DNA from 3 places in the Streptomyces sp. NPDC006332 genome. Region 1 is predicted to be linked to each of the others. Evidence: riboswitches for the same ligand, from Rfam matches in the RefSeq annotation. Region 1 holds a riboswitch; each other region holds the start of a gene.
The links. Region 1 has a riboswitch for S-adenosylmethionine ahead of thrC (threonine synthase). Riboswitches for the same ligand answer to the same signal wherever they lie in the genome.

Region 2: another riboswitch for S-adenosylmethionine. It lies ahead of ABZ027_RS16210 (amino acid ABC transporter permease); the one in region 1 lies ahead of thrC (threonine synthase).
Region 3: another riboswitch for S-adenosylmethionine. It lies ahead of ABZ027_RS37355 (aminotransferase class V-fold PLP-dependent enzyme); the one in region 1 lies ahead of thrC (threonine synthase).

Annotation. Positions count from the first base shown of each region.
Region 1 covers NZ_JBEXRA010000012.1:49,533-54,262, reverse strand. Annotated here, with positions in the region: gene ABZ027_RS13655 (trehalose-6-phosphate synthase) at 1-555, opposite strand, end outside; gene ABZ027_RS13650 (glucosyl-3-phosphoglycerate synthase) at 675-1,619, opposite strand; SAM riboswitch class I at 1,796-1,936, shown strand; gene thrC (threonine synthase) at 1,954-3,240, shown strand; gene ABZ027_RS13640 (MoaD/ThiS family protein) at 3,354-3,629, shown strand; gene ABZ027_RS13635 (cold-shock protein) at 4,060-4,266, shown strand; gene groL (chaperonin GroEL) at 4,717-4,730, shown strand, end outside.
Region 2 covers NZ_JBEXRA010000015.1:83,527-88,256, forward strand. Annotated here, with positions in the region: gene ABZ027_RS16200 (ABC transporter substrate-binding protein) at 1-351, opposite strand, end outside; gene ABZ027_RS16205 (amino acid ABC transporter ATP-binding protein) at 459-1,244, opposite strand; gene ABZ027_RS16210 (amino acid ABC transporter permease) at 1,241-2,224, opposite strand; SAM riboswitch class IV at 2,581-2,688, opposite strand; gene ABZ027_RS16215 (glutathione S-transferase C-terminal domain-containing protein) at 2,756-3,625, opposite strand; gene ABZ027_RS16220 (putative leader peptide) at 3,760-3,882, opposite strand; gene ABZ027_RS16225 (YceI family protein) at 3,983-4,730, opposite strand, start outside.
Region 3 covers NZ_JBEXRA010000065.1:16,608-21,337, reverse strand. Annotated here, with positions in the region: gene ABZ027_RS37370 (hypothetical protein) at 1-194, opposite strand, end outside; gene ABZ027_RS37365 (rhomboid family intramembrane serine protease) at 390-1,133, shown strand; gene ABZ027_RS37360 (Lrp/AsnC ligand binding domain-containing protein) at 1,130-1,411, shown strand; gene ABZ027_RS37355 (aminotransferase class V-fold PLP-dependent enzyme) at 1,427-2,788, opposite strand; SAM riboswitch class IV at 2,968-3,084, opposite strand; gene trpD (anthranilate phosphoribosyltransferase) at 3,156-4,220, opposite strand; gene ABZ027_RS37345 (cytochrome bc complex cytochrome b subunit) at 4,361-4,730, opposite strand, start outside.

The sequences.
Region 1 (4,730 bases):
CAGCATCCGGAAGTACTCCGGCGGCGCCCACGGCGTGTGCGTGAAGTGACCGATCCGCAGATCCGGGCGCAGTTCCCGCAGCAGGCCCGGGACCAGCGTCAGGTGGTAGTCCTGGACCACGACCGACGCCCCCGGTGCCGCCTCCTCGGCCAGCGCCTCGGCGAACGCCCGGTTGTACGTCTCGTACGACGCCCACTGCCGCCGGAACTCCGCGTCGAAGACCGGCTCCAGCGGGGTCTGGTACAGCATGTGGTGGACGAACCACAGCACCGAGTTGGCGATGCCGTTGTACGCGTCGGCGTGCACGTCGGCCGGGATGTCCAGCATCCGCACGCCGTCCTCGCCGACCCCGCGCCGCACCGCCTCCCGGTCGCCGTCACCCAGCGCCGAGCACACCCACAGGGACCCCGCGTCCGACCCGATCGCGGACAGCCCCGAGACCAGCCCGCCGCCACCCCGTTTGGCGTGCAGCGAGCCGTCCTCGCGCACCTCGTACGAAACCGGGCCGCGGTTCGACGCGACCAGTACCTGAGCAGCACCGTTGGTGGAGGACATACGCCTCAACCTAGCCCGGCCCGGAAACGCTCAAACGTACGGATGACATTCGCCACGGATGGTGGAGACACGGACTGCGTGGTCCGCGTCGCACGGCCGGAGAGGGCGCCCAACCCGCATCAGGCGACCTTCCGGGCCGCGTACTCCGCGATCTGCGCCATCGGCGGGCGCTCCTCCGTGTCGACCGAGTAGGTGCGTGGCTCGAAGCCGTCCCCCGTTCGTTCGAACTGGGTGAGGGCGGGCCGGACGAGGTGGCCGCGGGCCAGCCGGAGCTGGGCGGTGCGGTAGATCGCGGCGGACATGCGGCCCAGTGCCTGCCCGTCCTGGTGACGGTGGACGCGCACGCCCAGGTCGACCTGGGCGAGGGAGTCGAGGCCCACCAGGTGCAGGGCGTCGACCAGCATGCCCAGCTCGACGCCGTATCCGACGGGGAACGGCAGCTGTTCGAGCAGGGAGCGGCGGGCCGCGTACTCGCCGCCCAGCGGCTGTACGAAACCGGCCAGCTGCGGCCAATGCATGTTCAGCAGCGGGCGGGCCATCAGTTCGGTGACCCGGCCGCCCTGGCCGGCCTTCCCGCCGAGCGGGCGGTCGTACATGCCCTTGACCAGGTCGACGCCGGGTTCGGTGAGCAGCGGGCCCACGATCCCGGAGACGAAGTCGGAGGAGAACTCCTTCAGGTCGGCGTCGATGAAGCAGACGATGTCGCCGCCGGTGACCAGCAGCGAGCGCCACAGCACCTCGCCCTTGCCGGGGACGGCCGGGATGCGGGGCAGTATGTCGTCGCGGTGGACGACCCTCGCCCCGGACGCGGCGGCCACCTCGGACGTGCGGTCGGTCGATCCCGAGTCCACCACCACGATCTCGTCGACGAGCGGGACCTGACACATCAGGTCGTGACGGATCACGGCGACGATGTCACCGACCGTCTCCTCCTCGTTGAGCGCCGGCAGCACCACGCTGACCGACTGGCCGGTGGCGCGTTTCGCTGCCAGGATCCTGTGGAGCGGGCGATCGTTCTTCGACCAGGAGCGGGTGTTCAGCCAGCGCTCGACTTCGTTCAGCACAGTGCGCGGCTCCTCTGCGTTTCTCGGCGAGACCGTGATCCACGTGCCAGGTGATCCATCTCGCGGTTCGGACGACTATCTCAACTGTCCTGGCCTTCGGTTACAGTCTTGAACAACGCGGGTGACCATCGCAGGTCGGGGTCGCCGCCTTGTTACACCGATCAACAACCACATACCGCTCATCCAGAGGGGCAGAGGGATACGGCCCGATGAAGCCCCGGCAACCCTCCAGTCGGTTCTCGTCACCAGCGAGGCTCCCGACTAGGGAAGGTGCCAAATCCGTCTCACGGCGAAGTGCGTCGTGAGGAAGATGAGGAGAAAGGGCCTCGCCTCCATGGCTGTGCAGACTGATGCAAGCACCACGAACACCGTAGACCTCGGCCCCGCCGCCGCGCTGAGCTGTCGCGAGTGCGGTCACCGGGTGCCCCTCGGCCCGGTCTTCGCGTGCGAGGAGTGTTTCGGCCCGCTCGAGATCGCCTACGACTTCTCCGCCTACGACGCCGAGGAACTCCGCAAGCGGATCGAGGCGGGCCCCGCGAACATCTGGCGCTACGCGCCGCTGCTGCCCGTCCCGGCTGACGTGGCGGACAAGCCCAACATCAACCCCGGCTGGACCAAGCTCGTCAAGGCCGACAACCTGGCCCGTGAGCTGGGCGTCGACGCCGGAAAGCTGTTCGTCAAGGACGACTCCGGCAACCCGACGCACTCCTTCAAGGACCGGGTCGTCGCCCAGGCCATCGAGGCCGCCCGCGTCTTCGGTTTCACCACCCTGTCCTGCTCCTCCACCGGCAACCTCGCCGGCGCGGTGGGCGCCGCCGCCGCCCGGGCCGGCTTCCGTTCCTGCGTGTTCATCCCGCACGACCTGGAGCAGGGCAAGGTCGTCATGGCCGCGGTCTACGGCGGAGAGCTCGTCGGCATCGACGGCAACTACGACGATGTGAACCGTTTCTGCTCCGAGCTGATCGGCGACCCGGCCGGCGAGGGCTGGGGCTTCGTCAACGTGAACCTGCGGCCGTACTACGCCGAGGGCTCCAAGACGCTGGCGTACGAGATCTGTGAGCAGCTCGGCTGGCGGCTCCCGGACCAGCTGGTCGTCCCGATCGCCTCCGGCTCGCAGCTCACGAAGATCGACAAGGGTCTGCAGGAGCTGATCAAGCTCGGGCTCGTCGAGGACAAGCCGTACAAGATCTTCGGCGCGCAGGCCGAGGGCTGCTCGCCGGTGTCCGTCGCCTACAAGGCCGGGCACGACGTGGTCCGGCCGCAGAAGCCGAACACCATCGCCAAGTCGCTGGCGATCGGCAACCCGGCCGACGGTCCCTATGTGCTCGACATCGCCCGTCGCACCGGCGGCGCGGTGGAGGACGTGAACGACGAGCAGGTCGTCGACGCGATCCGGCTGCTGGCGCGGACCGAGGGCATCTTCGCGGAGACCGCCGGTGGTGTGACGGTCGGTGTGACGCGGAAGCTGATCGAGAACGGTCTGCTCGACCCGACGAAGACCACGGTGGTGCTGAACACGGGTGATGGTCTCAAGACGTTGGATGCGGTGGCCGACACGGGGCTGACTGCGACCATTCGCCCGAACCTTGAGTCCTTCCGTGAGGCTGGGCTCGTCCAGTAACTCGTTTCGTCTGCGGGCCGGTGGGGGCTGGTCGCGCCCACGCGGCGGTAGCCGCACATTCAACACAGCCCCGCGCCCCTATGGGGCGCCACACCTGACCGGAGGTCATGAGCATGAGCGTCAACGTCCGCATCCCCACCATCCTGCGCACCTACACCGGTGGTCAGGCCGAGGTCGCCGCCGAGGGGAGCACCCTCGGCGAGGTCATCGCCGACCTGGAGAAGAACCACACCGGCATCGCCGCGCGCGTTCTCGACGACCAGGGCAAGCTGCGCCGGTTCGTCAACGTGTACGTCAACGACGACGACGTTCGCTTCGAGCAGGGTCTGGAGACCGCGACTCCGGACGGCGCCGGTGTCTCCATCATTCCGGCCGTCGCCGGCGGCTGATCATTACCTTCGGTAACATCAGTTACCGAGCGTTCATAGAATTGCCCCCTCCGTGAGAGAAGCGGAGGGGGCAATTCAATGTGGTTGAGCGCGGTACAGTTGGGGAACGCGTTGCCGCTTCACAGGTCGGCAGACCTTGTTTCTGCCGTGCGCCCGACGAGATGTAGCCAAAGTGTGTGCCTCGTTCGTGGCTTTTGTGAGCTTTGCGGGGCCCGACTTGCCCTGGATTCAGGCGAATTCTCGCCACATTCCGGATCGCGTGCGTCCAGAATTCTCGTCCGATTGACCTGTTGCAGACGGCAGTTGGACATATACATTCGGCCGCGGTCGACGCGTTCCGGCGCACGCCCCCAATCATGTGGGGGGTGAGGTCTGACCCGGATCCACGAAGTGTGGGTCTGTGCAAGGGCCAGTAATAGGGGAGTTAGGCATGGCTCAGGGCACCGTCAAGTGGTTCAACGCGGAGAAGGGGTACGGCTTCATCGCGGTCGACGGTGGTGCGGATGTTTTCGTCCACTACAGCGCCATCCAGATGGACGGGTACCGCACCCTGGAAGAGGGGCAGCGGGTCGATTTCGAGATCTCACAGGGTCAGAAGGGGCCGCAGGCGGACATGGTCCGTCTGGCGACCGGCTGAATCGCGCCGGGTAACTGCAGCGACGTTCTTCTGTTCTTCTTCGAAGGGCTCGCACCTCTCAGGGGGTGTGAGCCCTTCGGTGTGCCCGGGGCGCGAGCCGTCCGTCCACGCGGGGGCGCGACTTGCCCGGTGGGTGGCGCACCGGACACGCCCCGGGGTACGTCCGGGTGCACTGTTCACCTGCGGATCCCCCCTAGGCGCTTGCGCCCGCCCGTCGCCCGACCACCACCCCTCAACGAGCACTCGCTTCGCGAGTGCGCCTTGCACTCTCGGGGGGCGAGTGCTAATCATTGGCGTTAGCACTCTGAAGGTGAGAGTGACAAAGAAGGACCGAGTCGGTGAGGCCCGCAGGCCAGGTGGGGCAAGGAACCACGAGGCGTGCGAGCCGTCCGTCGCGGGCGCGGGCGCGGTCCGAAGGAATCACCCCCAGTCCTGGAGGGACCACTTCACATGGCCAAGATCAT
Region 2 (4,730 bases), on a different contig from region 1:
CAGTCGGCCGAGGTCGGGTTCGGAGCCCGTGATCGTCTTCTGGTCGTCTCCCACGAAGCCGAGCGGCGGGCTGCCCGAGGGCAGCGTGCCGGAGCCGATCACCAGCTTGCCGCTCTTCTTGAGTGCGGCGGGCAGCTCGGCGCTGATGGACTTCACCTCTGAGACCTTCAGGGGGGTCTCCTTCGCGGAGCCGTTGGACAGCTGACCCACGGTGACCGTGCCGGCCGTGTCGGTCCTGGTGGCGGCGTCGCTGTCACCGCCGCAGGCGGCGAGCCCGGAGGCGAGGGCGGTGATGGCGGTCGCCGCGGTGATGCCGCGTATCAGGCCGTGTCGGGAGATCTGGGTGGCCATGGCTGTCCTTGTCGTTCAGAGGGTGGTGACGGTTGTGTGTGGGGGGCGTTGCGTTGCGGTGGTCCCGGGGCCCGGAAACCGACGGTGGTGTCCCCGCGCGGGCCGGGTCAGAGCACCTTGCTCACGAAGTCCCGGGTCCGCTCGTGCCGCGGGTTGTCCAATACCTCGGCGGGCGGGCCCTGTTCGACGATCCGGCCGCCGTCGATGAAGACGACCCGGTCGGCGATCTCACGGGCGAAGCCGATCTCGTGGGTGACGATCACCAGGGTGGTGCCGCCGCGCGCCAGGTCCTTGATGACGGCGAGGACCTCACCGACGAGTTCGGGGTCGAGCGCGGAGGTGGGTTCGTCGAAGAGGATGACTCCGGGACGCAGCGCGAGGGCCCGGGCGATGGCCACACGCTGCTGCTGTCCACCCGACAACTGCCGCGGGTAGGCGGCGGCCCGGTCGCCCAGGCCGACCCGGTCCAGCAGTTCACGGGCGAGTTTCTGCGCCTCGGCCTTGCCGAGCTTCCCGGTCGCCACCGGGGCGGCGGCCACGTTGTCCAGCGCGGTCAGGTGCGGGAAGAGGTTGAAGTTCTGGAAGACGAAGCCGATCCGGCTGCGCTGGGTCAGGATGGCCTGCTCGGTCAGCTCCTTCAGGCGGTCGCCCTGCCGGCGGACGCCGATCAGTTCGCCGTTGACGCTGACGTATCCGATCTCCGGCTTCTCCAGGTGGTTGATGACCCGCAGGAGGGTGGACTTGCCGGAACCGGACGGGCCGAGGATCACGGTGACCTCGCCGGGCCGCACCGTCAGGTCGATCCCGTCGAGCACCCGGTGGGCGCCGTACCACTTGTGCACGTCGTGCACCTCGACGGCGGCGGCCGCGCTGACAAGCGTCTCGGTGGTCATACGGCGGCCTCCCGGCGGATGCGGGCCCGCAGGTCGGTGAGAGCGGTCCGCAGTTTCTGCAGCGGCGTCGGCGGCAGGGTGCGCGTGGCGCCCCGGGCGTAATGCCGCTCGACGTAGAACTGGATGACGGACACCACGCTGGTGAGGATCAGGTACCAGACGGTGACGACCAGCAGCAGCGGCACGATGTCACCCGGGTAGGTGGCGCCCATGGTCTGCGCGCTGCCGAACAGGTCGAGCAGGGACACGTAGAAGACCAGCGAGGTGCTCTTGATGAGGCCGATCAGCTGGTTGACGTAGTTCGGGGTGATGGAACGCAGCGCCTGCGGAAAGACGATCTTCCGGAACTGGTAGCCCTTCGGCAGGCCGAGGGCGGAGGCCGCCTCGTGCTGGCCCTGGTCGACGGAGAGGATGCCGCCGCGGACCACCTCCGCCGCGTACGCCGCCTCGTTGAGGCTGAGCCCGATGACGGCGACGACCATGTCGGTGGCGAGCCGGGACTCGTCGAAGGTGAAGAAGGCCGGCCCGAAGGGGACGCCCACACTGAGCGTCTGGTACAGGGCGCTGAAGTTGTACAGGAACAGCAGCACGACGATCAGGGGGATCGAGCGAAGTGCCCAGACGTACGTCCAGCTGACCGCGCGGAGCACCGGACTGCGCGAGAGCCGGGCGAGAGCCAGCAGGATGCCGCCGATGAGGCCCAACACCGCGCTGTAGGCGGCCACTTCGAGGGTGACGAGGAGCCCGTCGAGGATGGTCGGCCGCAGGAACCAGTACCCGAAACGGTCCCACTGGTAGAACGGGTTGGACACCAGGCCATGGACGAACTGGGCCGCCAGCACCAGCACGACCGCGGTGGCGATCCAGCGGACCGGGTGGCGCAGTGGGATAACTCGCTGTGCAGCGCGGGGAGTTGACGGGGTGTCGGTGGGCGGCGGTGCCTCGGCGAGGGACACGGTGGCGCCTGGGGGTTCACTCATGGAGGGCTCCGGCAGAGTCGGTCCCCCCGGGCGCGGCGAACGCCACGTACGCCGACGGCCGCCTGGGCGGCGGGGAGACGGCACACGGGAACGCACTGGAACCGGGGGCTGGGCGGACAACGGCACACCGCACGGGCGGTGTTCGTCAGGAACGCGGGGGGCTGGGGAAGGAGGTCAGCCCCGACAGCGGGCACGGCCCGGTGCGGTACACAGTGCGCTGTTCACACGCAGCAGATCGACGGTCCGGTCGGCGACGAGGAGGGTCAGGTACGACAGCACGCAGCCCTGTGGGCGGCGGAGGGCCGTCCTGGGAGCTGCGTACATGGCGTCACCGTCACTCTTCCGGCCCCCGGGGGGCATCGCGCTTACCGAGACTTCGTCGGTCGGGTCGTCACCTGGGGCACCCCACCGCGTGCGAGGGTTGCCGGTCAGCAAGCCAGGGCTTGTCGCTGACACTCATGACCGTTCTGGGTCGCAAGTTAAGACAATCGCCAGAACACATGTCAATGCCGGTCCAGCAATTGGAACGGGTCACCCGCTCCGCGCCACGTGGGCCGCCCAGTCGAGGATCTGCACGGCCGCTCCGGCGTCCTCCAGGCCCCGGCAGTGGGCGTGGTGCAGGCGGGCGATGCCGTCGAGGTCGAGAAGGGGGCCGAAGGCCGGGTGCGCGGCCAGGCGGCGGGCGTAGGCCCACAGGGCGTGGTGTCCGGCGACGCGGTGCACCGCGGCGGCGTCGAGGTGGTTGCGGTGCACGGTGTCCAGCCGCACCAGAGTGACCCACAACTCGACGTCGGCGACGGTGAGATGGTCGCCGATCAGATGGTCCTGGAAGGCCAGCCGTCGCTCCAGCACGCCGAGCGCGGCCAGCAGTGTGTCGAGGGCCCTCGCCCGCTCGGACGCGTCCGCACCGGCCCGGCCCGCACGCTGCGCGGCCTCGTTGATGTCCCGGGCGCACATCCGCTCGACGGCCTCGATCTCGCTCTCCGTCCCGCACGGGTACAGCGCGGGCCGCCCGGCGCCGAAGTGCCGGGCCAGGTCGCGGGTGATGTCCGGGGCGTGGGTGGAGACGATCCGCCCGGACCAGTCGTCGCTGAGCACCGGCCCGACGGCCGGGCCGGAGTACCGGTGTGCGCTCGCCTCGTACAGCGGACGCAGCGCGGAGTGACCGCCGTCGGGGCTGTCGGGCACGGCGTCCAGATACGTCACCGGACAGGCGTCGGCGAGGCCGAGAAGAGCGTGCACGACGGCGATGCGCAGGCCGTCGGAGCAGACGGGTGACAGATGGAGGCGGTAGCGGCGGGGCACGGCGTAGTGGCCACTGCGCGCGTCCCGGCCGATCCGGCCGCGGAACGCGGTGGCGCGGGGGGCGGACGGAGCGGCGGCGAGCGGTGTGACGGACATGGATCTCCCCGGGGGTGATGCGCAGACGTACGCGCGGCGGAAGCGTTCGTCGGGCCGTGGCCGGCCGGTGTCCACCCGAGCGCGACGGCCCGTGGGGGCACCGGGGTGCGGCGGGCGCGCGGGGGTGGGGCGGCTCAGCCCAGGGTGCTGATCGCGCTGCAGACCCGCTGCAGATCGATGTGCCGGCGGGAAGTCAGAAGAGGGGACGGCCGAGACGTACGGCTCACCCGGCCGGAGACCGGCTCAAGACGCCCCATGCTTCCCTACCTGTTCACTAGGATTCCTCTCTCGAGTGTCGATCCGCATCAAGTAGGCGTCAAGGGGGCGTCCAGTGGGCGGGCACCGCCCGGCGGGCCGTTACTCCGGCGGTGTCGGCGTGTCGTGGGTGCGGTACATCGCCTGGACGTCCAGCTCCAGCTGGACCGTCGGACCGACCACCGCGATGCCGCGGGCCAGCATCGTCCTCCAGTTCAGCGTGTAGTCCTCGCGGTGCAGCTCCGCCTTGGCCAGGGCCGCGCAGCGCAGTTCCTCGCCGTAGCCGCCGTTGACCATCCCCAGGTACGTGGTGTCCAGCGCGACCGAGCGGCTCACGCCGTGCATGGTGAGGCCGCCCTGCAGCGTCCACTTGGTGCCGCCCCGGTAGGCGAAGCGGGTGCTGACGAAGTCGATGTACGGGAACCGGTCGACGTCGAGGAAGTCGGCGGAACGCAGGTGTGTGTCCCGGGTGTTGTTGCCCGTGGTGATGCTGGACGCGTCGATGCGCACCTGGACGCGGGACTGGGTCATGTCCTGGGCGATCTGGAGGCCGCCCTGGAAACGTTCGAAACGGCCGTGCACATGAGCCATGCCGACGTGTTTGGCGACGAAGCGGATCGCCGTGTGCGGCGGGTCGAAGAGCCAGGTCCCGGGAACCGGGAGTTCGAGTTGCCGGGCCGACTGGAGCCACACGCGCCGCGGGGAGGGGCCGGCGTCCGCGACGATGTCGAAGGTCTCCCGGTGCGGTTCCAACCCCTCGGCCACGATCAGCAGGCTGTAGCTGCCCGGGGGGAGGACCGCCATGAAGAAGCCGTACGGGTCCGTGGCACCGCGCGCCGCGACCCGGTGG
Region 3 (4,730 bases), on a different contig from region 1:
GCGTTGCACCAGCGGCAGCGCACGGACTCGATGGTCTCACTCACCACGTCACGCTCCTCGACCTTCGGCTCTCCGGCGAGGTCGAGGTGGACGTACTCGACGACCTTCGACGAGCGGGTCACATCGAAGCGGGTGAGGTTGCCGCAGAGCGTGCAGCGCCACCGTGTCGTGGTGGTGGGCAGGGGAACCGTCATCGTGACTGTTCGCTTCCTTCTGATGTCAGTACTTATGGTGCCGGTACTTCCGGGTGCTTCCAGTGTCGACGACGCGCCGGACTCCCGGCACGTGTGGCTCGTTACCCTACGGCCTGGCGCGTACTCGCCGCTCGGGCGTCCACGGCGGCGAGGCGGTCTCGTCCGTTGCGTCCCCTTACGTCATGCTCTGTATTCATGATCAGCAACTGGAGCGAAACGGTCGACAAGGCCCGAAGATCGGTCCGGTGGTCGTCAGCACCGGTCACATACGGACTGATCGCCCTGTGCTGCCTGCTCTTCCTGCTCGGTCCGGCCGCCGGCCTGAACCCGGTGTACGGCTCCGGTGACACGCTGCTGACCGCTCAGCGGGCCTACTTCCGCCGCTGGGGCGTGGTCCCGGCCGAGCTGTTCGAGGGGTCGCCACGAGCCGCGCTCACGCCCGCCACCGCCCTCTTCGTCCACGGCAGCTGGGTGCACCTGCTGGGCAACATGCTCTTCCTCTACGTCTTCGGGGTGATGACCGAGGAACGCATGGGGCGCGTCCAGTTCACCCTCTTCTACGTCGGCTGCGGCTACCTCGCCCTGCTCGGGTACGCCGCCGCCAACGCGGACTCCGAGCAGTCCCTGGTCGGCGCGTCCGGGGCGATCTCGGCGGCCCTCGGAGCGTTCCTCTATCTGTTCCCCGGGGCCCGCGTGACCAGTCTCCTGCCTTTTCTGTTCTTCCTGCCGCTGCGCTTCCCCGCCTGGGTCGTGCTGCCCTTCTGGGCGGCCCTGCAATGGCTGGCGGCGGGCCGGGCGGCCTCGGGGCCGGGGGTGGCGTACCTGGCGCACCTGGTGGGGTTCGGGCTGGGGTTCGGCTACGCGTGGGTGCGGTTTCGACGTGGGACTACAGTGAGATCCGCCCAAGTTCCGGCCCCCGAGGGAGAGAACCAGCCGTGATCACCGCGATCGTGCTCATCAAGACCAGCGTGGACCGGATCCCCGAGATCGCCGAGTCGATCGCCTCGCTGGAGAGCGTGAGCGAGGTCTTCTCCGTCACCGGGACGTACGACCTGATCGCCATGGTGCGGGTGCGGCGGCACGAGGACCTGGCGGAGGTCATCCCCGGCCGGATCAGCAAGATCCCCGGCGTGGAGGGCACGGACACCCACGTGGCGTTCCGTACGTACTCGCAGCACGACCTGGAGGCGGCGTTCGCGATCGGGCTGGACTCCTGACCGGCGAAGCCCTTCTCACACGGCCGGGACGCAGCGGCCGTCCTCCGTCCGGTACCGCCACTTCGCACCCTCGCGCACGAGCTCCCGCACCGCGGTGACGAAGCGCTCCACGTGCTCGTCCGGGGTGCCCGCGCCGAAGCTCACCCGGATGGCGTTCAACGACTTCTCGCCGGGCGCGGCCTCGGGGGCGCCGCACTCGCCCTGGGTCTGGGGGTCGCTGCCGAGCAGGGTGCGGACCAGCGGGTGGGCGCAGAAGAGGCCGTCGCGGACGCCGATGCCGTACTCGGCGGAGAGGGCGGCGGCGAAGTGGGAGCTGTTCCAGCCGTCGACGACGAAGGAGATCACGCCGACCCGGGGAGCGTCGTCCCCGAACAGGGACAGGATCCTAACCTCGGGCACCTCGGCGAGGCCGGTACGGACCTTCTCGATCAGGTGCCGCTCGCGCGCGACCAGGGAGTCGAAGCCGGCCTCGGTCAGCGCCTTGCAGGCGGCGGCGATGGAGTAGGCGCCGATGACGTTGGGCGAGCCGGCCTCGTGCCGGGCGGCGCTCTCGTGCCACTCCACGTCCACTCCCCCGTCCTCGCGCCGGGTGACCTTGCGGCTGGCCCCGCCGCCCGCGAGGTACGGGTCGGCCGCGATCAGCCAGTCGGACCGGCCGGCCAGGACACCGGAGCCGAAGGGGGCGTACAGCTTGTGCCCGGAGAAGGCGATCCAGTCGACGTCGAGGTCCTGCACCGAGACCGGGTGGTGCGGGGCCAGCTGGGCGGCGTCCAGGACGATCCGGGCGCCGTGGGCGTGCGCGGCGGCCGCCAGTTCCCGTACCGGCCACAGCTCCCCGGTGACGTTCGAGGCGCCGGTCACGCAGACCAGGGCCGGGCCGTACGGGTCCCGTCCGGCGAGGGCCCGCTCCAGGGTGGCCACCGCCTGCTCGGGGGTGCGCGGGGCGTCCAGGTAGCTGACCCGGGCGTCCTGCCAGGGCAGCAGCGAGGCGTGGTGCTCGGTCTCGAAGACGAAGACCTGACAGTCGGCCGGGAGCGCGGCGGCGAGGAGATTGAGGGAGTCGGTGGTGGACCGGGTGAAGACCAACTGGTCGTCGGCGCGGCAGTCCAGGAACTCGGCGACGGTCCGGCGTGCGTTCTCGAAGAGGTCCGTGGAGAGCTGGGACAGGTAGCCGGCGCCGCGGTGCACGCTGCCGTAGTAGGGCGCGTAGGCCGCCACGTCGTCCCAGACGCGCTGCAGGGCGGGCGCGCTGGCCGCGTAGTCGAGCGCCGCGTAGGTGACTTCGCCACCGGTGACGAGCGGGACGGTGACATCCCGTCCCAGAACGGGCAGAGGTGCACAAACGGACTGGGTGGCGACAGCGGTGGGGACAGACATGGCGAACTCCCGTGAGAGGCAGCTGGGATCACCACGCGAGCGGGTACGGCTCAAGCGTGGGTGAAGGTGGAAAAAGCGGGTGCGGAGGCGGGGCTCTGCGGCCCTATCGCATTCGCTTGCTCACGGAAGGCTCCTCGACGACCAGGACCCCTGGTGCGCTCACTCAGAAGAGTGCGAGGGGTCCGCGCTTGCCGTAGACCTCGCTGCCTACGGCCTGGTCTTCACCCGGGGCACCCCGCCACGGACGGAGGGTTGCCGGACAGTCGGCCGGGGCCTCATGACTGTCACTCATGACCTGGTCAAAAACGTACGCGACGTGATCGCGGTCCCGCAACCCGTGTCCGGATCGCGGGACATCGCCACGTCGTCAGGCGTTGCTGGCCGCCGCCCAGCGCTCCAGCGTCCGCTTGGCCGCGCCGGAGTCGATGGACTGTGCCGCCTTGTCCATGCCCACCCGGATCTGCTCCGTCAGCGGCGCCCCGGTCGGCTCCAGCGCCACCAGCGCCGCCGCCGAGTTCAGCAGGACCGCGTCCCGGACCGGACCCCGCTCGCCGTCCAGGAGACGGCGGGCGACCTCGGCGTTGTAGGCGGGGTCGGCGCCTCTCAGTGCTTGCACCGGCACCAGATCGAGGCCGACGTGCCGCGGGTCGAAGGGCTCCTCGGTGACCTTGCCGTCGCGCACGATCCACACCCGGGAGGTGGCCGTGGTGGTCAGCTCGTCGAGCCCGTCGTCGCCGCGGAACACCAGCGCGGACGAGCCGCGCTCGGCCAGGACGCCGGCGATGAGTCCCGCCATCCGGGTGTCGAAGCAGCCGATCGCCGAGGCGGTGACCTTGGCGGGGTTGGTCAGCGGACCGAGCAGGTTGAACGACGTCGGAATCCCCAGGTCGCGCCGGACCGCGCCGACGAACCGCATCGAGGGGTGGAACCTGGCCGCGAAGCAGAAGGTGATCCCCGCCTCGTCCACCACCCGCGCCACACCCTCGGGCGACAGGTCCAGGTTGATGCCGAGCTTCTCCAGCACGTCGGAGGACCCGCTCGCCGAGGACGACGCCCGGTTGCCGTGCTTGACCACCTTCGCCCCGGTGCCCGCGATCACGATGGCGGACATCGTCGAGATGTTGACCGTCTTGGCCCGGTCACCGCCGGTGCCCACGATGTCGACGGCGGGTCCGGGGATGTCCAGCGGCTGCGCGTGCGCGTACATCGCCTCGACGAGACCGGTGATCTCCTCGACGGTCTCGCCCTTGGCCCGCAGCGCCACCATGAAGCCCGCGATCTGCGCGTCGGTGGCCTCACCGCTCATGAACCGGTCCATGGCCCACGCCGTGTCACCGGCGCTCAGATCCCGGCCGCCGAGCAGCGCGCTCAACACCTCGGGCCAGGAACGGCCCGCCGCGGTGTCGCCTCCAGCGGGGGTCACAGCGCTCATAAGCCGCTCCTGGGTCTGTCCCGTACACGCCGGGACACGGTTCTTCTCGTCGGGTCCACCCTATCCAGCGCCGGGCACGGCGAAGGGCCCCCGTCCGAAGACCGGACGGGGGCCCTTGCCGTGGTGTGGCGACGCGGTGATCAGTGGTGGCCGTGGCCGCTGGTGATCTCCTTGTACTCCTCGACGCTCGGCTTGGGGATCTGCGCCTCCTCGCCGTAGTACGCCTCGCTGAGCTTGGCGCGGAGCTTCTCGGAGCCCTTCACCTTGCGCTCGACGCCGTTCTCGTCGACCGTCGGGCCGATCTCGGCCGGCTTGTACTGCTCGTGCGCGGTGAGCGTGTGCAGCTGCTCCTGGCTGAGCGGCTCGTGCACCTCGATGAACTCACCGTGCGGCAGGCGCTTGATGATGCCCGACTCGCGGCCGTGCAGCACCTTCTCCTTGTCGCGGCGCTGGAGACCGAGGCAGATCCGCTTGGTGATGACGAACGCGATGACCGGTCCGACGAAGAAC